Linked DNA regions of Labrys monachus. The protein of the gene in region 1 interacts with the protein of each later gene in a pairwise test. Links are inferred from orthologs where the notes say so. Each region holds a gene or a part of one and is shown in the gene's direction. Other genes may lie near its edges.

Region 1 (8,489 bases):
CTCAGCCCCGTCCGCGATAGGTCGGCACGCCCTGGTCGGGCAGCCAGAGGCTCTCCGGCGGCTTGCCGGTCTGCCAGAACACGTCGATGGGCATGCCGCCGCGCGGATACCAATAACCGCCGATGCGCAGCCAGTGCGGATCGAGCAGGTCTACCAGCCGCCGGCCGACCGCGACCGTGCAGTCCTCGTGGAACGCACCGTGGTTGCGGAAGCTGGCGAGGTAGAGCTTGAGGGATTTGGACTCCACCAGCCAGTCCCTCGGGGCATAGTCGATGACGAGGTGGGCGAAGTCGGGCTGGCCGGTCACCGGGCAGAGCGAGGTGAATTCCGGGCAGGTGAAGCGCGTGAGATAGAGCGTGTCCGCCTGCGGGTTGGGCACCCTGTCGAGGCGGGCTTCCCTGGGCGAAGAGGGGATGGCGGCGGCGCTGCCCAGCTGCAGCGTGGAAGGGTCGAAAGACGTCATGGGTCCTCGCTCGCATGGTGGGGACCCGGCACGCGGCCGGATCCCGCCATGCGTCAAAAGGCCGTCGCGAAAGCTTCGCGTATGGCAGGCTAGAGTCGAGGCGAGCCATTCCGCCATTTCCGGGGCGGATGCAAGCTTTGCGTTCTGCAGCGGCCATGGACTGGCCGATATGACGGGATATACGAAACGGGAGGCGCTGGAATCCGGCGCTTTCAACCCGGGAGCGCTCCGATCGATGGCGTTCCCATGACATTGTTTTACTCTTCCGCCTCTTCCTCTCATCCGCTATGAGCCGGACCGACGTCACAACCGAACAGGAGCAGCCCCATGACCGCCATCAGCGACATCATCGCGCGCGAAATTCTCGACAGCCGCGGCAATCCGACGGTCGAGGTCGATGTCCTGCTGGAAGACGGATCGATGGGGCGCGCGGCGGTTCCCTCGGGCGCCTCGACGGGCGCCCATGAAGCGGTCGAACTGCGCGACGGCGACGAGCGCTATGGCGGCAAGGGCGTCCAGCTGGCCGTCGATGCCGTCAATGGCGAAATCTACGACGCGCTGGGCGGGCTCGACGCCGAGGACCAGATCCAGATCGACCAGACGATGATCGATCTGGACGGCACCGCCAACAAGGCGCGTCTCGGCGCCAATGCCATTCTCGGCGTTTCCCTGGCGGTGGCGAAGGCCGCGGCGCAGTCTTCCGGCCTGCCGCTCTGGCGCTATGTCGGCGGCGCTTCGGCTCGCGTCCTGCCGGTCCCGATGATGAACATCGTCAATGGCGGCGTCCATGCCGACAATCCCATCGACTTCCAGGAGTTCATGGTGATGCCGGTGGGCGCCGAGAGCTTCGCCGAAGGCCTGCGCATGGGCGCCGAAATCTTCCACACGCTGAAGAAGGCGTTGAAGAAGGCGGGCCACAACACCAATGTCGGCGACGAGGGCGGCTTTGCCCCGAACCTGCCTTCTGCCAAGGCGGCGCTGGACTTCGTCATGACGGCGATCGAGGAGGCCGGCTACGAGCCGGGCGGCGACGTCATGCTCGCGCTCGACTGCGCGGCCACCGAATTCTTCAAGGGCGGCGTCTATGACTACACCGGCGAAGGCGTGAAGCGCGACATCGCGGCCCAGGCCGACTATCTGGCTTCGCTCGCCGCCGACTACCCGATCGTATCGATCGAGGACGGCCTTTCCGAGGATGATTTCGAGGGCTGGAAGCTCCTGACCGACAAGATCGGCAGCAAGGTGCAGCTTGTCGGCGACGACCTGTTCGTCACCAACACCGAGCGCCTCTCCATGGGCATCAAGCAGGGCCTCGGCAATGCGATCCTCGTCAAGGTCAACCAGATCGGTACCCTTACCGAGACGCTCGCCGCCGTGGAGATGGCGCACAAGGCGGGCTATCGCGCGGTGATGTCGCATCGCTCCGGCGAGACCGAGGATTCGACCATCGCCGATCTCGCCGTCGCCACCAATTGCGGACAGATCAAGACCGGCTCCCTGGCCCGCTCCGACCGTACCGCGAAGTACAATCAGCTCCTGCGCATCGAGGAAGCCCTGGGAACGCAGGCGCTGTATGGCGGCCGCGCCGCCTTGAAGGCGCTCGCCTGACGCTTTCCGCACCGCCTCCCGACGGAGCGGTCGGCACTTTACTTCGATGCCGGAAAGCAACCTTGCCTTCCGGCATTTCTTTTTGCATGGCGATCCTGTGATAGGCGAATGGCTCGCCACGCCCGGGGCGCTGGATGCTGCAGTGCAGCATAAAGTCTCAACACAAAATCAACCACCTCGCGCCATCATGGCGGCATGGTCATCCGCACACGCCTTCGTGCCTTCCTCAACCAGCTCGCCCTCTTCGTCGGGACGGCGGCGGCAATCGCCTATTTCTCGTTCCAGGCCTTCAACGGGGACCACGGCATCCAGGCCCAGCGCCAATTTGACCAGCAGAAGCAGAAATTGAGCGACGAGCTGGCGTCGCTGAAGGACCAGCATGCCGCGCTCGAGCGCCGGGTGAATCTCCTCCGCGCCGACACGATCGACCCCGACATGCTGGAAGAAAAATCCCGCGAGCTTCTCGGCTTCGTCCATCCAAATGACGTAATTGTGTTTCTGCCGAAATAGGCTTGGCTTTCCGCTTGTTGCGCTGCCGCCGAGGCGAAACGACGTTTACTTTCAGCCGCCGCTCCCGACCCGGATTTTGCAACGAATTCATGTCACGAAATTAATTCGATTTCAGTTGATCCTTCAATTAATTGAATTCCGGTTGATTACCAATTCTGTTGCGCATTCAACATGTTGCACTGCAGCATGGCGCCTGCCCCTCGCTTTTTGGTATTGGATGCGCTAGCTGTCTGTCAGCTAAGCCATCAATATTTTCGGAGGGTCCATGGCCGCTACAGCCACCAAGGCCGTCGCCAGCGCCAGCAAAGCGTCCAAGCCTGCCCGCACGGCCGGCAGGGGCGCCGCGGCGTCGCCGGCGTTCGACAAGGCGCAGGAGCTCGAGGCCTATCGCGAGATGCTGCTGATCCGGCGCTTCGAGGAGAAGGCGGGCCAGATGTACGGCATGGGGCTGATCGGCGGCTTCTGTCACCTGTATATCGGGCAGGAAGCCGTGGTCGTCGGCATGCAGAAGGCCGTGCGTGAGGGCGACAAGATCATCACGGGCTATCGTGACCATGGCCACATGCTGGCGACGGGCATGGCTTCCCGCGGCGTGATGGCCGAGCTGACCGGCCGGCGCGGGGGCTATTCCCACGGCAAGGGCGGCTCCATGCACATGTTCTCGGTCGAGAAGGGCTTCTATGGCGGCCACGGCATCGTCGGCGCGCAGGTCTCCCTCGGCACCGGCCTCGCCTTCGCCGGCGCCTACCGGCAGGACGGCTCGGTGAGCCTGACCTATTTCGGCGACGGCGCGGCCAACCAGGGCCAGGTCTATGAGAGCTTCAACATGGCGGCGCTGTGGAAGCTGCCGGTGGTCTACGTCATCGAGAACAACAAATATGCGATGGGCACCTCGGTGAACCGCGCCTCGGCGCAGACCGATTTTTCCCGCCGCGGCCTGTCCTTCAACATTCCCGGCGAGCAGGTGGACGGCATGGATGTGCGCGCCGTCCATGCCGCGGGCCTCAAGGCGATCGAGCATGCCCGGTCCGGCAAGGGTCCCTATATCCTGGAGATGCTGACCTACCGCTATCGCGGCCATTCGATGTCCGACCCGGCCAAATACCGGACGAAGGACGAGGTCCAGAAGATGCGGACCGAGCATGACCCGATCGAGCAGAGCCGGGCCCGGCTGCTGAACGAGCACGGCCTCGCGGAGGAGGAGTTGAAGAAGATCGATTCCGACATCCGGGAGATCATCAACGATGCCGCCGATTTCGCCACCCATGATCCGGAGCCGGATCCCTCGGAACTGTGGACCGACATCCTGAAGTGACGATGTCGTCGGCCGCCTTGCACGGTTCGTCCGCTCCCGCGTTAATCCATCCCAGAATTCGAGGCACCTATGCCTGACGTATTGATGCCGGCCCTTTCCCCGACGATGGAGCAGGGCAAACTGTCCAAATGGATCAAGAAGGAAGGTGACACCATCAAATCGGGTGACGTCATCGCCGAAATCGAGACCGACAAGGCGACGATGGAGGTCGAAGCGGTCGACGAGGGCGTGCTGTCACAGATCCTCATCCCCGAAGGCACGGACAATGTCGCGGTCAACACCAAGATCGCGTTCATCAAGGGCGAGGGCGAAAGCGAGCCGGCGCCGGCTGCTCAAGCTCCCGCCACTGAGGCTCCCGCGGCCCAGGCGCCTGCTCCCGCAGCCGCCGCTCCGGCCGTGACGCCCGCCGTCGCCGCCCCCGCCGTGGCCAGGGACGTCCCGCCCGCCGCCGAGGCGCATGACGCTTCGGGAGAGATTCCGGCCGGCACCGAATTCGTCACCATGACGGTGCGCGAGGCGTTGCGCGATGCGATGGCCGAGGAAATGCGCCGCGACGACAAGGTCTTCGTCATGGGCGAGGAGGTCGCCGAATATCAGGGCGCCTACAAGATCACGCAGGGCCTCCTGCAGGAATTCGGTGCCCGCCGCGTCGTCGATACGCCGATCACCGAGCATGGCTTCGCCGGTCTCGGCATCGGTGCCGCGATGGCCGGGCTGCGTCCGATCGTCGAGTTCATGACCTTCAACTTCGCCATGCAGGCGATGGACCAGATCATCAATTCGGCCGCCAAGACGCTCTATATGTCCGGCGGGCAGATGGGATGCCCGATCGTGTTCCGCGGCCCCAACGGCGCGGCGGCCCGCGTCGCCGCCCAGCACAGCCAGGACTACAGCGCCTGGTATTCGCATATTCCGGGCCTGACCGTGATCGCGCCCTATTCGGCGGCCGACGCCAAGGGCCTGCTGAAATCGGCGATCCGCAACCCGAACCCGGTCGTCTTCCTCGAAAACGAGATCCTGTACGGCCACAGCAATCCCGTTCCGAAGCTCGACGACTTCACCCTACCGATCGGCAAGGCCAAGGTGGTCAAGCCGGGCCGCCACGTCACGCTGGTCGCCTGGTCGATCGGCATGACCTATGTGCTCAAGGCCGCCGAATTGCTGGCCGCCGAGGGGATCGAGGCCGAGATCATCGACCTGCGTACCCTGCGTCCGCTCGATTCGGCGACCGTGGTCGCCTCGGTGAAGAAGACCGGCCGCTGCGTCGTCGTCGAGGAGGGCTGGCAACAGTCCGGTGTCGCGGCCGAAGTCGCCGCCCGCATCCACGAGCAGGCCTTCGACTATCTCGACGCGCCGGTTGCCCGGGTTTCGGGCAAGGACGTGCCGATGCCGTATGCGGCCAATCTGGAAAAGCTGGCTTTGCCGAACGCGGCCGAAGTCGTCGAGGCGGCCAAGGCCGTCCTCTATCGCTGAGGAGCGCACCATGCCTGCGAACGTCCTGATGCCCGCCCTTTCGCCGACGATGGAGAAGGGCAACCTCACCAAATGGCTGAAGAAGGAAGGCGACGCCGTCAAGTCCGGCGACGTCCTCGCCGAGATCGAGACGGACAAGGCGACGATGGAAGTCGAGGCGATCGACGAGGGCGTGCTCGCCAGGATCGTGGTGCCCGAAGGAACGACGGACGTTCCCGTCAACGAGCTGATCGCGGTGATCGCCTCGGAGGGCGAGGACGCTAAGGCCGTGGCCGCCGGGGCCGGCGCAGCGCCGGCGAAGGAGGCTCCTAAGCCTTCCGAAGCTCCCAAGCCTTCCGAAGAGGTCAAGCCTGTGGAAGCTTCGAGGCCGGCAGCGGCGCCCGCCGCCGCGCCGCCCGCCGCCGCGCCGCCCGCGGTGGCCTCCGCACCGGCGCGGAGCGACTCGCGCGTCTTCGCCTCGCCGCTGGCCAGGCGTCTCGCCAAGGAGGCGGGCCTCGATCTTTCCGCCGTGGCCGGCTCCGGGCCGCATGGCCGGATCGTCGAGCGCGATATCCAGGCGGCTGTCGCCGGCGGCGGTGCCAGGCCGGCGGCCGCTGCGCCTGCACCGGCCGCGCCCGCCAAGGCGGCGGCGCCCGTGCCCGCCGCGGCCTCGGACGAGGCCGTCAGGAAACTGTTCGCGCCCGGCTCCTACGAGGAGGTTCCCCATGACGGCATGCGCAAGACGATCGCGCGCCGCCTCGTGGAGGCCAAGTCCACCATTCCGCATTTCTACCTGACGGTGGACGTCGATATCGACGCCCTTCTCGCCTTGCGCGAGCAGATCAACCATGGCGCGCCGCTGACGAAGGACGGCAAGCCGTCCTTCAAGATCTCCGTCAACGACATGGTGATCAAGGCCTATGCGCTGGCGCTGCGCGCCGTGCCGGACGCCAACGTCTCCTGGACCGAGGGCGCCATGCTCAAGCATCGCCAGGCCGATGTCGGCGTTGCCGTCTCCATTCCCGGCGGCCTGATCACGCCGATCATCCGCGATGCCGGCAACAAGACGTTGTCCGCCATCTCCGGCGAGATGAAGGATCTCGCGGCCCGTGCCAAGAGCCGCAAGCTCAAGCCGGAGGAATATCAGGGCGGCACCGGCGCGGTCTCCAATCTCGGCATGTTCGGCATCAAGGCGTTCTCCGCCGTCATCAACCCGCCGCATGCGACGATCCTCGCGGTCGGCGCCGGCATCCAGCAGCCGGTGGTGCGCGGCGGCGAGATCAAGATCGCCACGCTGATGTCGCTGACGCTCTCCACCGACCACCGCGCCGTCGACGGCGCCCTCGGCGCCGAACTGATGCAGGCGATCCGGGGCTACATCGAAAAGCCGCTGGGCATGCTGGTGTGAGGTATGGCGATGGATGCCTTTGGCGCCATCAACGAGACGCAACGCTTGGATCTCCCCTCCCTCTTGCAGGGAGGGGTAAGGGGTGGGAGGCGTGACAGCTGATGCCGCCCGCGGGAAAATGGGCACGCACGCCTTCACATGTCGGCGCAACATTTCGCGCCAAGGCGCTGGCTGTCGACCAGCGCCGGAACATGACGGATCCTGAGCGCAGGCTCTGGCGATCCCTGAGAAAGGACCTACCTGAAGACGGTAGTCATTTTCGGCGTCAGGTGGCGATCGGTCCCTATGTCGCAGATTTTGTCCATCTGGGCGCGCGTCTCATTGTCGAAGTCGACGGCAACCAGCACGGTTTCGAAAGACAAGCGAGGCACGACGAGAAACGCGATGCATATCTGGCCAATGCCGGCTTCGAGGTGCTTCGCTTCTCGAACCATGACGTCATGAGGGCGACCCGGTCTGTCGTCGACACGATCTTCGCCGCACTTCACCCGTCGCCCCCCACCCCTTACCCCTCCCCGCGAGGGGGAGGGGAGGCCCGAGCGTCGCGCTCCTCTAGCCAACAGCCGAGCCTTTCTGGAGACGTTTCATGACTTCCTACGACGTGATCATCATCGGCTCGGGACCCGGCGGCTATGTCACGGCCATCCGGGCGGCGCAGCTCGGGCTGAAGACGGCGATCGTCGAGCGCGAGCATCTCGGCGGCATCTGCCTCAACTGGGGCTGCATTCCCACCAAGGCGCTGCTGCGCTCGGCCGAGATCCTTCACTATGCCGAGCATGCGGGGGATTACGGCCTCGTGCTCGACGGTACGATCAGGCCGGACACGGCGGCGGTGGTCAAGCGCTCGCGCGGCGTTGCCAACCAGCTCAACACCGGCGTTGGCTTCCTCCTCAAGAAGAACAAGGTCGATGTGATCTGGGGCGTGGCGACGGTGACCAAGCCCGGCGAGATCAACGTCATCCCGTCGACCCGGTCGGTACAGGGGCCGCCGGTCGCCGCGCCGAAGGGCGCGCAGGCGCCCGGCATCTACCAGGCCAAGCACATCATCGTCGCCACCGGCGCGCGTCCGCGCGTGCTGCCTGGCCTCGAACCCGACGGCAAGCTGATCTGGACCTATTTCGACGCCATGGTGCCGGCGGTCATGCCCAAGAAGCTCCTCGTGGTCGGCTCGGGCGCCATCGGCATCGAATTCGCCTCCTTCTACCGCACCATGGGCGCCGAGGTGACGGTGGTGGAGGTGCTGCCGCAGATCCTCCCCGTCGAGGACGAGGAGATCGCCGCCCACGCCCGCAAGCGCTTCGAGAAGGCGGGCATCAGGATCCTGTCGAGCGCCAAGGTCGTCAAGGTCGACAAGGGCGAGAACTCGCTCAAGGCGACGGTCGAGACCGCCGACGGCAAGACGCAGGTGATCGAGGCGGACAGGCTGATCTCGGCGGTCGGCGTGGTCGGCAACATCGAGAATCTCGGGCTCGAGAAGCTCGGCGTGAAGACCGATCGCGGCTGCGTCGTCATCGACGGCTACGGCAAGACGAACGTCGCGGGCATCTACGCCATCGGCGATGTCGCCGGGCCGCCGATGCTGGCCCACAAGGCCGAGCATGAAGGCGTGGTCTGCATCGAGGCGATCGCCGGGCAGCACCCCCATCCGCTCGAAAAGGACAAGATCCCCGGCTGCACCTATTGCACGCCGCAGATCGCCAGCGTCGGCCTGACAGAGAAGAAGGCCAGGGAGG
Region 2 (16,748 bases), 170 kb from region 1 along the record:
TCCAGGCCTATATCGCCCATAAATTCTCCGGCCAGGACCTCGAGCCGGGCCTGAAGGAAGGCGCCTTCTACGATCCCGTCAATTTCACCTTCCCGGCCGGCGTCCACATCTGCGAGGTCGAGATCGACCCGGAGACCGGCATCACCACCGTCGACCGGTGGACGGCGGTGGATGATTTCGGCGAGATCATCAATCCGATGATCGTCGAGGGCCAGGTCCATGGCGGCATCGGCCAGGGTGTCGGCCAGGCGCTGATGGAAGGGGCGTTCTACAATGGCGAAGGCCAGTTGCTGACGGCGTCCTTCATGGATTACTGCATGCCGCGCGCCGACAACCTGCCGTCCTTCAATGTCGGCATGACCAAGACGACCTGCCCGTCCAACCCGCTGGGCATCAAGGGCTGCGGCGAGGCCGGCGCGATCGCCGCCCCGCCGGCCGTCATGAATGCGATCACCGACGCGATCGGGATCGAGGATATCGCGATGCCTGCGACCCCGCAGGTCGTCTGGGACGCCGCCCGCCGCGCCGGCCGCCTGCGCAAGGCCGCGCAATGATCGAGGCGGGCATGCCTCTTGCATGCCCGTTTTTCAGTTTCGGCAGGAGCTCGCCCGAGCGCCTGCCTTCATCGGGAGATGAATGAACCATGTACCCCTTCACCTATCAGCGCCCCACCTCCATCCAGGACGCGGTCGCCGCCTTCGCCGCGGCCGAGGACGCCAAGCTGATCGCCGGCGGCCACACGCTGCTGCCGACCATGAAGCTGCGCCTCGCCAGCCCGGCCACGCTGATCGACCTCAACAAGGTCGAGGGCCTGTCCGGCATCGAGATCCAGGGCGACGACGTCGTGATCGGCGCCATGACGCGCCATGCCGACGTCGCGACCAGCGCGGCGGTGGGCGAGGCCATTCCGGCCCTGGCGGCGCTGGCCGGCCTGATCGGCGACCCGGCGGTGCGCTCGCGCGGCACCATCGGCGGCTCGATCGCCAACAACGACCCGGCCGCCGATTACCCGGCCGCGGCCCTGGCGCTCGGCGCCAGCATCATCACGGACCGGCGGACGATCGCGGCGGATGATTTCTTCACCGGGATGTTCGACACCGCCCTCGAAGAGGGCGAGATCGTCACCAAGGTCTCCTTCCCCATCCCGGGCCGGGCGGCTTATGAGAAATTCCGCAATCCGGCGTCGCGCTACGCGCTGGTCGGCGTCTTCGTCGCCGAAAAGGACGGTGCCGTACGCGTGGCAATCACCGGTGCCGGCTCGAACGGCGCGTTCCGCCACGCAGCGGCCGAGGAAGCGCTGTCGGGCCGCTTCGACGCCGCGGCTCTCGACGGCGTCACCGTGTCGGCCGACGAACTCAACGGCGATATCCATGCCAGCGCGGAATATCGTGCCCATCTGATCGGTGTGCTGACCCGCAGGGCCGTCGCCGCGGCACAGTGATCCCCACGTCGCGAAGGCGGCGGACATAGGCTCCCATGCGCCGGCCCCCCCTCCGAGGCCGGCGCGCGTCCGTGATGTCCGCCGCTTCCCTGCCGATACCCCGGCCCTGCCCCGCGCCGGCAGGCGGCGCCGTTCTTCCCGGCCAAGCCCCCCAGCCTACAGCGGGGCGGCTGCAAGCGCAGCACTCCGTTCCCCCCACGCCGAATCGCCCCCGTCCCGCCGGCGCACGCGCCCTGCCCCATTCGAGGGCCCTGCCGCGGCGTGACGGCGCCGACGCGCCGATCAGCCCGGTCCATGCGGCGACAGGACACAGTTCCGACCCGTCCGGCGCCGGTGCGGCGTGGTCGGGCTCCTTCGCAGCGCGGTTTCGCGCCTGGATCGCGCGATAAGGTTTTGCTACGCCCCGGCCAGACTTATCCTATAGTGGGCCGTGCACTCAGGAGATCATTTTGCCTTCTCTCCCCACCTCGATCGACGAGACCGCTTCGCTCCTCGCCAAGGCCGATTATGTCGCCGGACGCGATCTTTCCACCGTCCTGTTCCTGGCGCTGCGCATGGGTCGGCCGCTTTTCCTCGAAGGCGAGGCCGGGGTCGGCAAGACCGAGATCGCCAAGGTGCTGTCCGCCACGCTCGGCCGGCCGCTGATCCGCCTGCAATGCTATGAGGGGCTCGACATCGCATCCGCCGTCTATGAGTGGAACACCATGGCGCAGATGGTCGAGATCCGCTTGGCCGAGGCGACCGGGGACATCGATCGGGCAAGCCTCGGTTCGGACCTGTTCTCGGAGCGCTTTCTCATCGCCCGGCCGATCCTGGAGGCCGTGCGTCCACAGGTGGGCGGCGCCCCCATCCTGCTGATCGACGAGCTCGACCGCACGGACGAAGCCTTCGAGGCCTATCTGCTCGAAGTGCTTTCCGACTTCCAGGTCACCATACCCGAGTTCGGTACCATCAAGGCGGGCGAACCGCCCATCGTCATCATCACCTCGAACCGTACCCGCGAGATCCACGACGCCCTGAAGCGGCGCTGCCTCTATCATTGGGTCGATTATCCGAGCGCCGGCAACGAACTCGAAATCCTGCGCCGCAAGGTGCCGCATGTGCCGGAGAAGCTGTCGCGCGAGATCGTCGCCTTCGTCCAGGCCCTGCGCGGCGAGGACCTGTTCAAGGCGCCCGGCGTCGCCGAGACGCTGGACTGGGCGACCGCGCTCACCGAGCTCGACGCCGTCGCGCTCGATCCTGCCCTCGTCTCCGACACGCTCGGCGTGCTCCTCAAATACCAGGACGATATCGCGCGGCTGTCGGGCAGCGAGGCCAAGCGGATCATCGACAACGTCAGGGCGGGCGTCGATGCCGCCACCTGACGACCTCCAGCCGGGACGGCTCGCCGACAATATCGCCTATTTCGCCCGATGCCTGCGCGAGGTCGGCATGCCGATCGGCCCCGCCTCGGTGCTCGATGCCATCCGGGCCGTCGAGGCAGCGGGGCTGGGCGCCAGGGAGGATTTCTACTGGACGCTGCATTGCGTCTTCGTCACCCGGCACGAGCAATCGCTGCTGTTCCGCCAGGCCTTCGACCTGTTCTGGCGCAAGCGTGCCTTGACGGAGAAGCTGATCGCCATGATGTCGCCGGTGGCGGCGTCGCTGAAGGAGAAGGACAAGCCGAAGGCCGGTTCGCAACGCGTCAACGACGCCTTCTACAAGGAGCCTCCGCGCCAGCGGGAGGAGGAGCGGCTGGTCGAATTCGACGCCAAGCTGACGATGTCCGAACGCGAGGTCCTCAAGGACAAGGACTTCGCGCAGATGACGTCAGCCGAAATCGCCGCCGCCCAGCGCGAAATGGCGCGGCTGCGCTTGCCTTTCGACCAGGTGCGCACCCGCCGCCTCGTCGCCGGCGGCGACACCGTCATCGATCTGAGGCGCACCTTGCGGGCCAGCATGCGCAGCGGCGGCAACCTCATCGACATCGCCTGCCGCCGCCCGGGCCAAAAGCACCCGCCCATCGTCGCCCTGTGCGACATTTCGGGTTCGATGGCGGATTATTCACGGCTTTTCCTGCATTTCCTCCATGCGATCTCCGAGAAGGGCCGCCGGGTCCACGCCTTCGTGTTCGCGACGCGGCTGACCGACATCACCCGCGCCCTGCGCGCCCGCGATCCCGACGAGGCGCTGGAGCGCGCCGCCAGGGACGTGAAGGACTGGGACGGCGGCACGCGCATCTCCCATTGCCTCGAACGCTTCAACAAGGATTGGTCCCGGCGCGTGCTCGGCCAGGGCGCCCTGGTGCTGCTGATCACCGATGGGCTCGAACGGCAGGTCGACACCGTGCTCGCCCGCGAGCTCGACCGGCTGCACCGCTCCTGCCGGCGGCTGATCTGGCTCAATCCGCTCCTGCGCTTCGACGCGTTCGAGGCGCGGGCCGCCGGCATCAAGGCGATGCTGCCCCATGTTGACGAATTCAGGACGATCCACAATCTCAGGAGCATGGGCGATCTGGTGAAGGCACTGGATCGCAGCGCCGATGCCGCGGCCGATCCGCGGGCATGGCTCAGAAAGGCTGGATAGACATGATTCCCGCATCCCCCGACTCTCCCGGCGGATCCCTCGCATCCGACCAGGAAATCCTCCAGCGCGCCCAGGACTGGCGCGAGCAGGGCAAGGGCGTCGCGCTCGCCACCGTGGTCGAGACATGGGGCTCGGCCCCCCGCCCGACGGGCTCCAACCTAGTGATCGACGAGGACGGCAATTTCCTCGGCTCGGTCTCCGGCGGCTGCGTCGAAGGCGCGGTGGTGACCGAAGCGCTCGACGTCATCAGCGATGGCAAGCCGAAAATGCTCGAATTCGGCGTGGCCGACGAGACCGCGTGGCGGGTCGGCCTGTCCTGCGGCGGCACTATCCGCGTCTATGTCGAGAAACTGGACTGAACCATGAAACTCGCCACCCTTCAGGCGCTCAACCGCGCACGGCAGGACCGCCGGGCCGTGGCCCTGGTGACCGATCTCGACAGCGGCGAGGAACGGCTCGTCGCCGAATCCGCCATCGCCAGCGATCCGCTCGGCGCGCTCCTCGCCGTCCAGATGCGGCAGGGCAAGTCCGCCCGCGTCGAGCAGGACGGCCGGTCCTATTTCGTGACGGTGCATGTGCCGCCGGTGAAGCTGGTGATGACCGGCGCCGTGCATATCAGCCAGGCCCTCGTCCCCCTCGCCCGGCTCCTGGGCTATGATCCGGTCGTCGTCGATCCCCGCACCGCCTTCGCTTCGCCCGAGCGGTTTCCGGATGTGCGCCTCGTGGCCGACTGGCCGGACGTCGCCCTGCCCCCGCTCGGCATCGACCGCTACACCGCCTTCGTCGCCCTGACCCACGACCCCAAGATCGACGATCCCGCGCTCGCGCACGCCCTGGCGCGCGACTGCTTCTATATCGGCGCCCTCGGCTCGCGGAAGACCCATGCCCGGCGCCTGGAGCGCCTGCGCGCCGAAGGCATTTCCGACCAGGCGCTCGCCCGGATCCGCGCTCCGATCGGCCTCGACATCGGCGCCATCAGTCCGGCCGAGATCGCCGTCGCGATCATCGCCGAGATCACTTCCGCGCTCAGGCTCGAAAGCGGCGAGAAGAAGCCGCGGCTTCCGGCCTGAGGTCACACTCTTTCTTCCGAAGATCCTCCCGCAAGACTTCTCCCATTCGCAAGACTTCTCTCATTCGATTGTCACAACGATGTTCTTTGGCGACGTTCCCATCGAGGAAGCCCTGGAAGGCGTGGCGGTGCATTCCATCCGCAAGGGGGCGCTCGTCCTGAAGAAGGGCACGCGCGTCCGGGCGGCCGAAATCGCCGCCCTCCGCCGCGAGGGCATTGCGCGCATCGTGATCGCGCGCCTCGATCCGACCGATGTCGGAGAGGATGCCGCAGCCGAACGCGTCGCCCAGGCGCTCAGCGGCGACGAGGTCCGCGTCGAGGACGCCTTCACCGGACGGGCCAACCTGTTCGCCCGGCGGGCCGGCGTCCTCGTTCTCGACCGCGCGGTCATCGACGCCCTCAACGCCGTCGATGAGAGCATCACCTTCGCGACCTTGCCGGCCTTCAGCGCGGTGAAGGCGGGCGAGATGATCGGCACGGTCAAGATCATTCCCTTTGCGGTCGACGAGACGGTGCTGGCGCGTGCGCTCGCCCTCCTCGCCCGGCCGGTGATCCGCGTGGCGCCGTTCCGGCCGCTTCGCGTCGCCGCCATTTCGACCGTTCTTCCCGGTCTCAAGGACAGCGTCATCGCCCGCACGCTGCAGGTCCTGAGGGATCGCCTGGCGCCGGCCGGGGCCAGCCTGATTCTCGACGAGCGCGTGCCGCACGAGGCCTCGGCCCTGAGCGCCGCCCTGACGCGGGCCGAGGCCGCCGGTGCCGATCTCGGCATCATCTTCGGCGCCTCCGCCATCGCCGACCGGCGGGACGTCATCCCCGCAGCGATCGAGGCGGCGGGCGGGCAGGTCCGGCATTTCGGCATGCCGGTCGATCCGGGCAACCTCCTCCTGCTCGGACAGCGAGGCGCCATGTCGGTTCTCGGCGCGCCGGGATGCGCCCGTTCGCCCAAGGAGAACGGCTTCGACTGGATCCTCCAGCGCCTGCTGGCGGGCGTGCCGGTCACACGCGCCGACATCATCGGCCTGGGCGTGGGCGGGCTGCTGATGGAGATCGTGTCCCGTCCCCAGCCGCGCACGAATGCGCAGATCGAGGCCGAGACGCGTCCCACCGTCGCGGCGGTCGTCCTCGCGGCCGGCCGTTCCACCCGCATGGGCGGGCCGAACAAGCTGCTGGCGGACTATCGCGGCAAGCCCCTCGTTCGCCACGCCGTGGAGGCCGCGCTCGCCTCGAAGGCCTCCGGCGTCACCGTGGTGACCGGTCACCAGGCGGAGGACGTCCGCGCCGCCCTCGCCGGCCTCGCGGTCGCCTTCGTGCACAATCCGGATTTCGCCGAGGGGCTCTCCACCTCGGTTCGCGCCGGCGTCGGAGCCCTGCCGCCGCACTGCGACGCGGCGCTGATCTCGCTGGCCGACATGCCCCTCGTCGACGCCGCGCTGATCGACCGCCTGATCGACGCCTTCGAGCCGGCCAAGGGGGCGCTCGTGGTGCTGCCCATGGTCGATGGCCGGCGCGGCAACCCCGTGATCTGGGCACGGCGCTTCTTCGGCGATCTCGCCGGCCTGCAAGGCGACGCCGGCGCGCGGCAGATCCTTGCCGCCAATGCCGACGCCGTCGTCGAGCTGCCCGTCGAGACGCAGGGCGCATCGATCGACATCGACACCCCGGAAGCCCTGGAAACATTGCGCGGCCAAGCAAAGCCGATCTGACGATAATCTATATTTCTACGGGCAATCTCTGCTTGTGGTTTGAACCATTCCACGTTGGATTTCGACTTCGATTGCTGGATGCCGAATTTTTGATCGGGAATAGAGAGATTCGTCAAAAGTTGGAGAGCCATTCCGGCCCGTTCCCCGCCGGCGCGCCACGGCCGAGGCCGAAATCGGTGGCGATCAGGCTGGTTTGACGCGTTTTCCGCCATTTAATGCCCAGAAATTGCCCTTCTGCCCAAAAAATTCGTGAATTCCACAATCTTGCCGCCATGATCGCGCCAGTCGATTGTCAGGTTCCATTCCCCTTGCTATGAACAGGATACGTCGATTGACTGCCTGTCTCTTAGGCACAAGCTCCGCCGGATTCTTGCGGAGACCGTGTCGGAGAAAGAACAAAGGCGGCGACGGCAAAGGGGAAGTTCATAGACGATGGTAGAATTCGTCCAGCAGCTCATCAACGGGCTGACGATCGGGTCGCTATATGGCCTCGTAGCCATTGGCTACACCATGGTTTTCGGCATTATCGGCATGGTGAATTTCGCTCATGGCGATCTTTTCATGCTCTCCGCCTTCATCGCACTGATTGTCTTTGTCGCGGTCACGACGTGGCTGGGCATTGCATCGGTCGCGCTGGCGCTCCTGCTCATGCTGGTCATCGGCATGGTCCTGACCTCGCTGTGGAACTGGGCGATCGAGCGCATCGCCTATCGGCCGCTGCGGGGCTCCTTCCGTCTGGCGCCGCTGATCTCGGCCATCGGCATGTCGATCGCTCTTTCCAACTTCGTGCAGGTCGCGCAAGGCACAGAAGGCAAGGCCTTCAAGGACCCGATGCCCGGCACGATCACGCTACTGAGCGAAAACGGCATCGATGCGACGGTATCGTACAAGCAGCTGATGATCCTGGTGGTCACCATCGTCCTGCTCGTCGGCTTCTGGTACCTGGTCACCAAGACGCCGCTCGGACGGGCGCAACGGGCTTGTGAACAGGATCGCAAGATGGCGGCTCTCCTCGGCGTCGATGTCGACCGCACGATTTCGCTGACCTTCGTGATGGGCGCGGCCCTCGCGGCGGTCGCCGGCGTCATGTACCTGATCTTCTACGGCAACATCAATTTCCACGACGGCTTCGTGCCCGGCGTGAAGGCCTTCACCGCCGCGGTCCTCGGAGGCATCGGTTCCCTCACCGGCGCGGTGATCGGCGGCATCCTCATCGGCTTGATCGAGACGTTCTGGGCAGGCGCCTTCGGGTCCGACTACAAGGACGTGGCAGCCTTCTCGATCCTCGCGATCACCCTGATCTTCCTTCCGCAGGGCCTGCTCGGTCGGCCAGAAGTGGAAAAGGTGTAGGCACATGGCGAGCAGCAATAAGACGGGCACGTCGCTGACGGGCGCCATCGCCGATATTCTGTTGTGGGGCGTGATCGCCATCGGCCTGTTCGGCCCGATCATCGGCTTCCAGACCATTTCCGACAACACGACCCAGAGCACGATCCTCCAGTCGCGCTGGACGGCCTTGGCCGGCATGGTGGTGGCCGTCATGGTCATCCGCGCGCTGATCATGCTCTACCAGGCCGGCAAGGGCCGGGAGAGCGGACATTCGAGGCTCGCCGCCGTCGGCGGCGTGCTCGCCCGCTGGGGCACCTCGCGCGTGCCGCTCTTCCTCGGCCTCGGTTTCGCGATCGTGTTTCCGATCCTGACGATCCTCGGCCTCGGCCCGAACGCGTCGATGAAGTGGATCAGCAATTACGGCATCATCATCCTGATCTACATCATGCTGGGATGGGGCCTCAACATCGTGGTCGGCCTCGCCGGCCTGCTCGATCTGGGCTATGTCGCGTTCTACGCGGTGGGCGCCTACACCTATGCGATCCTGTCGACGCGTTTCGGGCTATCCTTCTGGATCCTCCTGCCTCTCGGCGGCATCCTCGCCGCGTTCTGGGGCATCATCCTCGGATTTCCGGTGCTGCGCCTGCGCGGTGACTATCTGGCCATCGTCACGCTGGCCTTCGGCGAGATCATCCGCATCGTGCTGATCAACTGGGAGCCGGTGACCGGCGGCCCGGCCGGCATCAACGACATCCCCCAGCCCAGCATCCCCGGCATCCCCTTCGACGCGTCGCCGCACGGCTTCGCGGCGACGTTCGGCCTGCCGAATACGCGCTTCCTGTCGGGCTTCGTCTATCCGAACGTCGCGCTCTATTATGTCGTCCTGGTCCTCGTGCTGATCACCGCCGTGGTGTCCTCGCGCCTGCGCCGGCTGCCGGTCGGGCGCGCCTGGGAAGCCCTGCGCGAGGACGAGATCGCCTGCCGCTCCCTCGGCGTCGACACCACCAAGACCAAGCTCGCCGCCTTCGCCACCGGCGCGATGTTCGGCGGCCTCGCCGGGGTGTGCTTCGCGGCCCGCCAAACCTCCGTCAGCCCGGAAAGCTTCGTGTTCATGGAGTCGGTGATGGTTCTGTCCATCGTCGTGCTCGGCGGCAGCGGCAGCCTTCTCGGTGTGGTCATCGCCGCGATCGCCATGCAGGGCGGCCTCGAGCTCCTGCGCGAGCTCACCTTCCTCAAGCATATATTCGGTCAGGATTTCGATCCCGACCAATACCGCTACCTCATCTTCGGCCTCGCCATGGTGCTGATGATGCTGTGGCGACCGCGCGGCCTGATCTCGAGCCGCAGCCCGACAGCCTTCCTCAGGGAACGCCGCGCCGTCTCGGGTGACCTCGTGAAGGAGGGCCACGGATGAACCATCGCTGGATCGACGATCCCATCCTGAAGATCGAAAACGTCACGATGCGCTTCGGCGGCCTGACGGCCGTCAGGAATCTCACCTTCGAGGCCGGCAAGGGCGACATCACGGCGCTCATCGGGCCGAACGGGGCGGGCAAGACCACGGTCTTCAATTGCATCACCGGCTTCTACAAGCCCAGCGAAGGCCGCATCGCCTTGCGGCACGGCTCGGCGGCGGCTTGGGACCAGATGGAGGCGCTGACGGCGAGCGCGCGCCAGAGCTCCTCCGCCGGGGACAACAAGCTGTTCCTGCTGGAGCGGATGCCGAATTTCGAAGTCAACCAGAAGGCCCGGATGGCGCGGACGTTCCAGAACATCCGCCTGTTTTCGGGCATGACGGTCCTGGAGAACCTGCTGGTGGCCCAGCACAACGTGCTGATGCGCCAGTCGGGCTATTCGATCTTCGGCCTTCTCGGCCTGCCCTCTTATGCGCGTGCCGAGAAAGCGGCGATGGAGAAGGCGAAATACTGGCTGGAGAAGACGAAATTGACGCCACGTGCCGACGACCCTGCCGGCGACCTGCCCTATGGCGACCAGCGGCGCCTCGAGATCGCGCGAGCGATGTGCACGGATCCGGTGGTGCTCTGCCTCGACGAGCCGGCGGCGGGCCTCAATCCGCGTGAAAGCCTCGAGCTCAACCTGCTGCTGCGTTCGATCCGCGACGAGCACGACACGTCCCTTCTCCTCATCGAACACGACATGTCCGTGGTGATGGAAATCTCGGATCACGTGGTGGTGCTCGACTATGGCGTGAAGATCGCCGACGGCACGCCGGACGAGGTCCGCAACGACCCCAAGGTGATCGCCGCCTATCTCGGTGTCGATGACGACGAGGTCGAGCAGGCCGAAGCGGAGGTGGGCCTATGAGTTCTCCCCTCCTCGCCGTCCGCGGCGTCAACACGTTCTACGGCAAGATCCAGGCGCTCAGGGGCGTCGATGTCGAGATCAACCAGGGCGAGATCGTCACGATCATCGGCGCCAACGGTGCCGGCAAATCGACCCTGATGATGACGGTATTCGGCTCGCCCCGCGCCCGTGAGGGACAGGTCTGGTTCGACGGCAAGGACATCACCAGGCTGCCGATCCACGACATCGCACGGCTGAGGATCGCGCAATCGCCGGAAGGCCGCCGCATCTTCCCGCGCATGACGGTCTATGAAAACCTCCAGATGGGCGCGTCCATCGACGGCTACGCCCATTTCGCCGAGGACCTGGAGAAGATGTTCACGCTCTTTCCCCGATTGAAGGAAAGAGCGGCGCAGCGCGGCGGGACACTTTCGGGCGGTGAGCAGCAGATGCTCGCCATCGCCCGGGCCCTGATGAGCCGGCCGAGGCTCCTCATGCTGGACGAGCCCTCGCTGGGTCTCGCCCCGCTGATCGTCAAGCAGATCTTCGGCGCCATTCATGACCTCAACGCCCAGCAGGGCCTGACGGTCTTCCTCGTCGAGCAGAATGCCTTCCATGCCCTGAAGCTGGCCCATCGCGGCTATGTCATGGTCAATGGGGTCATCACCATGTCGGGGACGGGCAGGGAATTGCTCGCCCGCCCGGAGGTCCGAGCAGCCTATCTGGAAGGAGGACACTGACGATGCAAGGCATCATCTACGAAGATACCGTCTTCCACTTCCTCCTCATCACCCTGATCATGGGGGGGGCCGCCGCCTGGATGTCGGGCAGGGCCTGTGCCTTGACCTGGCGGCCCCGTACGGTCCTGGTAGCCTATCTGCTCATCCTCGCCGCGGCCGTGCGATACATCCACTTCGCCCCCTTCGGCGGGACGCTGATATCGCTTCACTATTATCTCGTCGATCTCTGCATCATCCTGGTCATCGGCTTTCTGGGCTATCGCCATACGCGGGCCCGCCAGATGACGACGCGTTATGCCTGGCGATTCGAGTCCACGGGTCCCCTGAGCTGGAAATCGAGAGGCTGAGGGGTATTCGTATTTGAGATTTCGCGGCCGGGAGAGCCGTCGAAAGCGGGTGACAATCACGGCAAACTGAGCAGAATGTCCTCAGGCGGCGTGATTGTTTCAGCCGATACCGGCTTCTTACGGAAGCCGTTCATCCACAGGGAGAACCACATGAAGAAAATCTTGTTGACGAGCGTGGCGCTGGCTGCCGGCCTTGCGTTCGCCGGCACCGCCAGCGCCCAGATCAAGATGGGTGTTGCCGGTCCCATGACCGGCCCCAACGCCACCTTCGGCGCGCAGCTCTTCAACGGCACCAAGCAGGCCGTCGAGGACATCAACGCCGCGGGCGGCATTCTCGGCCAGAAGATCGAGCTCGAAGTCGGCGACGACGTGTCCGATCCGAAGCAGGGCGTCGACGTCGCCAACAAGTTCGTCGGCGACAGCGTCACCATGGTCGTCGGGCACTTCAACTCCGGCGTGACCATTCCCGCCTCGAACGTCTACGACAAGGCCGGCATCCTGTTCATCACGCCCTCGGCGACGAACGTCGCCGTCACCGGCCGTGGCCTGTGGAATGCGTTCCGTACCTGCGGCACGGACGACCAGCAGGGCCGGGTGTGGGCCGATTACGTGCTCGCCCATTTCAAGGGCAAGAAGGTCGCCATCCTTCATGACAAGACCCCCTATGGCAAGGGCCTGGCCGACTTCGCCAAGGCGGACCTCAACGCCGACGGCGTGAAGGAAGTCGTCTATGAAGGCATCACGACGGGTGAGAAGGACTATTCGGCCGTCGTCACCAAGATCAAGTCGGCCGGCGCCGATGTGCTCCTCTGGGGCGGCCTGCAGACCGAAGGCGGCCTCATCGTCAAGCAGATGCGTGAGCAAGGCCTGAAGACGGTCATGCTCTCGGGCGACGGCATCACCACCGCCGAATTCGCCACCATCGGCGGCGATGCCGTCATCGGCACCCTGATGTCCTACGGTCCGGATCCGAAGAAGAACCCGGCTGCCGCCGAGGTCATCAAGGAATTCAAGACCTACAATCCGGAAGCCTACACGCTCTATGCCTACGCGGCCGTGCAGATCTTCAAGCAGGCCGCCGAAGCAGCCAAGTCCGTCGACACCCAGAAGATGGCTGACGTGATGCATTCCGGCATGGCGTTCCACACCGTGCTCGGCGACATCTCCTACGACAAGAAGGGTGACCGCACGAGCCTCGACTACGTGATGTACACGTGGAAGAAGGGCCCCGACGGCCAGATCTCCTACTTCCAGAACGAGACCAACTGAGCGAGCCTCTCGCTCCGGCGCCTCGAACAAGCAGCACTCACGCCCCGGTTCGCCGGGGCGTTTCTTTTGTGTCAGCCCAGCCTCGTCAGCACCGGAAAGGTGCTCTGCAGCCAGATCGAGACATCGGCCATGCCGCCGGTGAGGAAGGCCAGGCCGGCCACCACGAGAAGGCCGCCCATCACTTTCTCGACCGTGCCGACATGCGTGCGGAAGCGGCGCAGGAAGCGCATGAACGGGTTCATCGCAAGGGCGGCGACGACGAAGGGCAGGCCGAGGCCCGCGGTATAGATACCCAGGAGAAAGGCGCCGTAGCCGACGCTCGCCTCCCGCCCGGCGACGGCCAGCACGGTCGCCAGCACCGGCCCGATGCAGGGCGTCCAGCCGAAGGCGAAGGCAAGGCCCATCACATAGGCGCCCCAGGGCCCCGGCGTGGCGCGGCTGTGGAAGCGGGCGTGGCGATACAGCATCGCGATGCGAAAGACGCCGAGGAAATGCAGGCCCATCGCAATGATGATGACGCCGGCGACCAGGGCGAAGGGATCGACCGACACCGCCCAGCTCATCGGCAGGACACCGGCATCCGCCGCATGCATGAGCCAGCCGGCAAGCACGCGCCGGGCCGAGACCAGCAGCGAGCCCACCAGTGACGCGCTGGCCCCCAGCGAAATGAAGATGGTGGCGAGACCCGCCATGAAGAACACCGCGCAGATCACCACCCGCCGCCGCACGACGCGGTCGACCGTCTCGCCGGTGATCTCGTCGATGGTGGCCCCGGCGAGATAGGTGAGATAAGGCGGCACCAGGGGAAGCACGCAGGGCGACAGGAACGAAGCGAGGCCCGCGAGGAACACTGCGGGCAGGGTTATGTCGGCCATCGATGCATCCGTGCGTGCGTGAACGATCGGGCGCCCCGCTCGGCCGAGCCGGGCGTACCGCTTTCTGCTCTACAGCGCCATGCGCCGCCGCCCAAGTCCGTTTGCACCGCGATCATGCGGTCGTGATCGGCGGCGATGTCGCAGCGGGTGTTGACAAGGCGGGCGGGAGGCTCAGGGTGGAGCCCCTCGTAATCTGCCGGAGGCCCCCTTTGCAGAACCTCATCACCGATGTCGAGGGCATCGCCGTGGGCAACGCCCGGGACCTCGCCCTGGGATCGGGGACGACCGCGATCCTCTTCGACGAGCCCACCATCGCCGCCGTGGATGTGCGGGGCGGAGCGCCCGGCACGCGCGAGACCGATCTCCTCGGGCTCGAAAGGACGGTGGAGCGTGTCGACGCCATCGTCCTCTCCGGCGGATCGGCCTTCGGCCTGGAGGCGGCGGGCGGCGTCATGGCCTTCCTGGCGCAGCATGGACGCGGCTTCCGCGTCGGCGACGCCTGCGTGCCGATCGTGCCGGGGGCGATCCTGTTCGACCTGCTCAATGGCGGCGACAAGGCATGGGGCCTGCATTCGCCCTATCGCGACCTCGGACTCGAAGCCGCGGGCCGGGCCGGCCCGGCGTTCCTGCTCGGCACCGAAGGCGCCGGCACAGGCGCGACGACGGCCTCGCTCAAGGGCGGCCTCGGCTCTGCCTCGGCGCGCATCGGCCCCTTCACCGTCGGCGCGCTGGTGGCGGTGAACGCCCTCGGCAGCGTCACCATCGGCGACGGGCCGCATTTCTGGTCTGCTCCCTATGAGAGGGATGCCGAATATGGCGGCCTCGGCCTGCCGCATCCCTGGCCGGCGGACGCGCTGGCGCTGCGCTACAAGGGGGTGCGGCCGGAGAATACCACGATCGCCGTCGTCGCCACCGATGCCCGCCTCTCCAAGGCGCAGGCCAGGCATTTCGCCGTCATGGCGCAGGATGGCCTTTCGCGTGCCATCCACCCGGTGCATACGCCACTCGACGGCGACACGGTGTTCGCGGCGGCGACCGGCAAGGTCGGCATTGCCGATCCCGTGGCGGACCTGATCGGGCTCGGCACGACGGCGGCCCATGTGCTCGCCCGCGCCTGCGCCCGCGGCATCTATGAGGCGTCGTCCCTGCCCTACGCACCGGCCTTGCCCGCGTGGCGCGAACGGTTCGGCCATTTGCAAAGCGCGTAAGGCTCTGGCACGACACGGGCGAACCGATACGTCATCTCGTCATCCATCCCCGGCAGGAGCCCTCATGCCCCGTCCCATCGTCATCGCCCCGTCCATCCTTTCCGCGGATTTCGCCAGCCTCGGCGCCGAAATAAAGGCCATCGAGGATGCTGGCGCGGACTGGGTGCATTTCGACGTGATGGACGGGCATTTCGTGCCGAACCTCACCATCGGGGCCGGCGTCGCCGCCGCGATCCGGCCGCATGTGCGCACCAAGCTCGACGTTCACCTGATGATCTCGCCGGTCGATGCCTATCTGGAGGACTTCGCCGAGGCGGGCGCCGACGGCATCACCGTCCACGCCGAGGCGGGACCCCATCTGCACCGCTCGCTGCAGATCATTCGCGGCCTCGGCAAGCGGGCCGGCGTCGCGCTCAATCCCGGCACGCCCGCCGATGCCATCGACTATGTGCTCGACCTCGTCGACCTCGTGCTGGTGATGACCGTCAATCCCGGATTCGGCGGACAGGCCTTCATCCCGGCGATGCTGTCCAAGATCTCCGCCGTGCGCTCCAAGATCGGCGACCGGCCCGTCGATATCGAGGTGGACGGCGGCATCGCGCCCTCGACGGCGCCGCTGGTCGCCGCTGCCGGCGCCAATGCGCTCGTAGCGGGCTCCGCGGTGTTCAAGGGCGGTCCCGCCGCCTATGCCGCCAATATCGCCGCCATCCGCGAGGCCGCAACCGGCCGCTGAGGGGGACGGACAGAACCGCGTGCCGGTCGGAAGCCGGCACGCCATCCCGCATAAATCTCGCGAAGACGGGTACACTTTCGCCGCGATCGTGCCTACAAGGACGCTGAATTCAGAGGTCCTTCGATGATTACTCGCTACAGCCGCCCCCAAATGGTCTCGATCTGGGCGGAGCAGACCCGCTTCCGCATCTGGTTCGAGATCGAGGCCCATGCCACCGATGCCCTCGCCGAGCTCGGCGTGGTGCCCAGGGAAGCCGCCGCCACCATCTGGGCCAAGGCCAAGGACGCGGTGTTCGACGTCGCGCGGATCGACGAGATCGAGCGCGAGGTGAAGCACGACGTCATCGCCTTCCTGACCCATCTCGGCGAGATCGTCGGCCCGGACGCACGCTTCCTGCACCAGGGCATGACCTCGTCGGACGTGCTGGACACCTGCTTCGCCGTGCAATTGTCGCGCGCCACCGACCTGCTCATCGCCGATGTCGACGCGCTCCTGGCGGCGCTGAAGAAGCGGGCGTTCGAGCATAAATACACGCCCACCATCGGCCGCAGCCACGGCATCCATGCCGAGCCGGTGACGTTCGGGCTCAAGCTGGCGCAGGCCTATGCCGAATTCGCGCGCAACCGCGAACGCCTCATCGCCGCCCGCCGGGAAATCGCCACCTGCGCGATCTCCGGCGCCGTCGGCACCTTCGCCAATATCGATCCGCGCGTCGAGGAACATGTCGCGGCCAAGATGGGCCTCGCGGTCGAGCCGGTCTCGACCCAGGTCATCCCGCGCGACCGCCATGCGATGTTCTTCACCACGCTCGGCGTGGTCGCTTCCTCGATCGAACGCCTCGCCATCGAGATCCGCCATCTGCAGCGCACCGAAGTGCTCGAGGCCGAGGAGTTCTTCTCCGAGGGCCAGAAGGGCTCCTCCGCCATGCCACACAAGCGCAACCCGGTCCTGACCGAGAATCTCACCGGCCTCGCCCGCATGGTCCGCTCCTACGCCATGCCCGCCATGGAGAATGTGGCGCTGTGGCACGAGCGCGACATTTCCCATTCCTCGGTCGAGCGCATGATCGGCCCCGATGCCACCGTCACGCTCGATTTCGCCCTGGCGCGGCTCGCCGGCGTCATCGACAAATTGCTGATCTATCCCGACAACATGCGCCGCAATC

What was found.
Region 2: the proteins of eno (region 1) and rpe interact in binary tests that used the Escherichia coli proteins (3 or more experiments, as listed by UniProt). The link is inferred for Labrys monachus from one-to-one orthologs.

Annotation. Positions count from the first base shown.
Region 1 is NZ_JAUSVK010000001.1:3,982,363-3,990,851, reverse strand. What follows is about bases 95-2,930. They hold eno (phosphopyruvate hydratase), read left to right. Parts: upstream 95-790; coding sequence 791-2,071; downstream 2,072-2,930. Other genes in these bases: pdhA (pyruvate dehydrogenase (acetyl-transferring) E1 component subunit alpha), read left to right, coding at 2,847-2,930; J3R73_RS18185 (FtsB family cell division protein), read left to right, coding at 2,267-2,581; queF (preQ(1) synthase), read right to left, coding at 95-463. In the rest of the region: more of queF, read right to left, coding at 2-94; more of pdhA, read left to right, coding at 2,931-3,896; J3R73_RS18175 (pyruvate dehydrogenase complex E1 component subunit beta), read left to right, coding at 3,966-5,369; J3R73_RS18170 (pyruvate dehydrogenase complex dihydrolipoamide acetyltransferase), read left to right, coding at 5,380-6,756; J3R73_RS18165 (endonuclease domain-containing protein), read left to right, coding at 6,858-7,346; lpdA (dihydrolipoyl dehydrogenase), read left to right, coding at 7,343-8,489. UniProt on the Escherichia coli protein: Catalyzes the reversible conversion of 2-phosphoglycerate (2-PG) into phosphoenolpyruvate (PEP). It is essential for the degradation of carbohydrates via glycolysis.
Region 2 is NZ_JAUSVK010000001.1:4,147,971-4,164,718, forward strand. Bases 13,925-16,748 are described here. They hold rpe (ribulose-phosphate 3-epimerase), read left to right. Parts: upstream 13,925-14,914; coding sequence 14,915-15,583; downstream 15,584-16,748. Other genes in these bases: J3R73_RS18995 (P1 family peptidase), read left to right, coding at 13,925-14,850; purB (adenylosuccinate lyase), read left to right, coding at 15,707-16,748. In the rest of the region: J3R73_RS18920 (xanthine dehydrogenase family protein molybdopterin-binding subunit), read left to right, coding at 1-554; J3R73_RS18925 (FAD binding domain-containing protein), read left to right, coding at 644-1,441; J3R73_RS18930 (AAA family ATPase), read left to right, coding at 1,891-2,805; J3R73_RS18935 (vWA domain-containing protein), read left to right, coding at 2,792-4,006; J3R73_RS18940 (XdhC family protein), read left to right, coding at 4,009-4,365; J3R73_RS18945 (XdhC family protein), read left to right, coding at 4,369-5,076; J3R73_RS18950 (NTP transferase domain-containing protein), read left to right, coding at 5,156-6,778; J3R73_RS18955 (hypothetical protein), read right to left, coding at 6,891-7,052; J3R73_RS18960 (branched-chain amino acid ABC transporter permease), read left to right, coding at 7,211-8,128; high-affinity branched-chain amino acid ABC transporter permease LivM, read left to right, coding at 8,133-9,521; J3R73_RS18970 (ABC transporter ATP-binding protein), read left to right, coding at 9,518-10,432; J3R73_RS18975 (ABC transporter ATP-binding protein), read left to right, coding at 10,429-11,151; J3R73_RS18980 (DUF6867 family protein), read left to right, coding at 11,154-11,498; J3R73_RS18985 (branched-chain amino acid ABC transporter substrate-binding protein), read left to right, coding at 11,649-12,767; J3R73_RS18990 (cytochrome c biogenesis CcdA family protein), read right to left, coding at 12,839-13,642; more of J3R73_RS18995, read left to right, coding at 13,852-13,924. UniProt on the Escherichia coli protein: Catalyzes the reversible epimerization of D-ribulose 5-phosphate to D-xylulose 5-phosphate.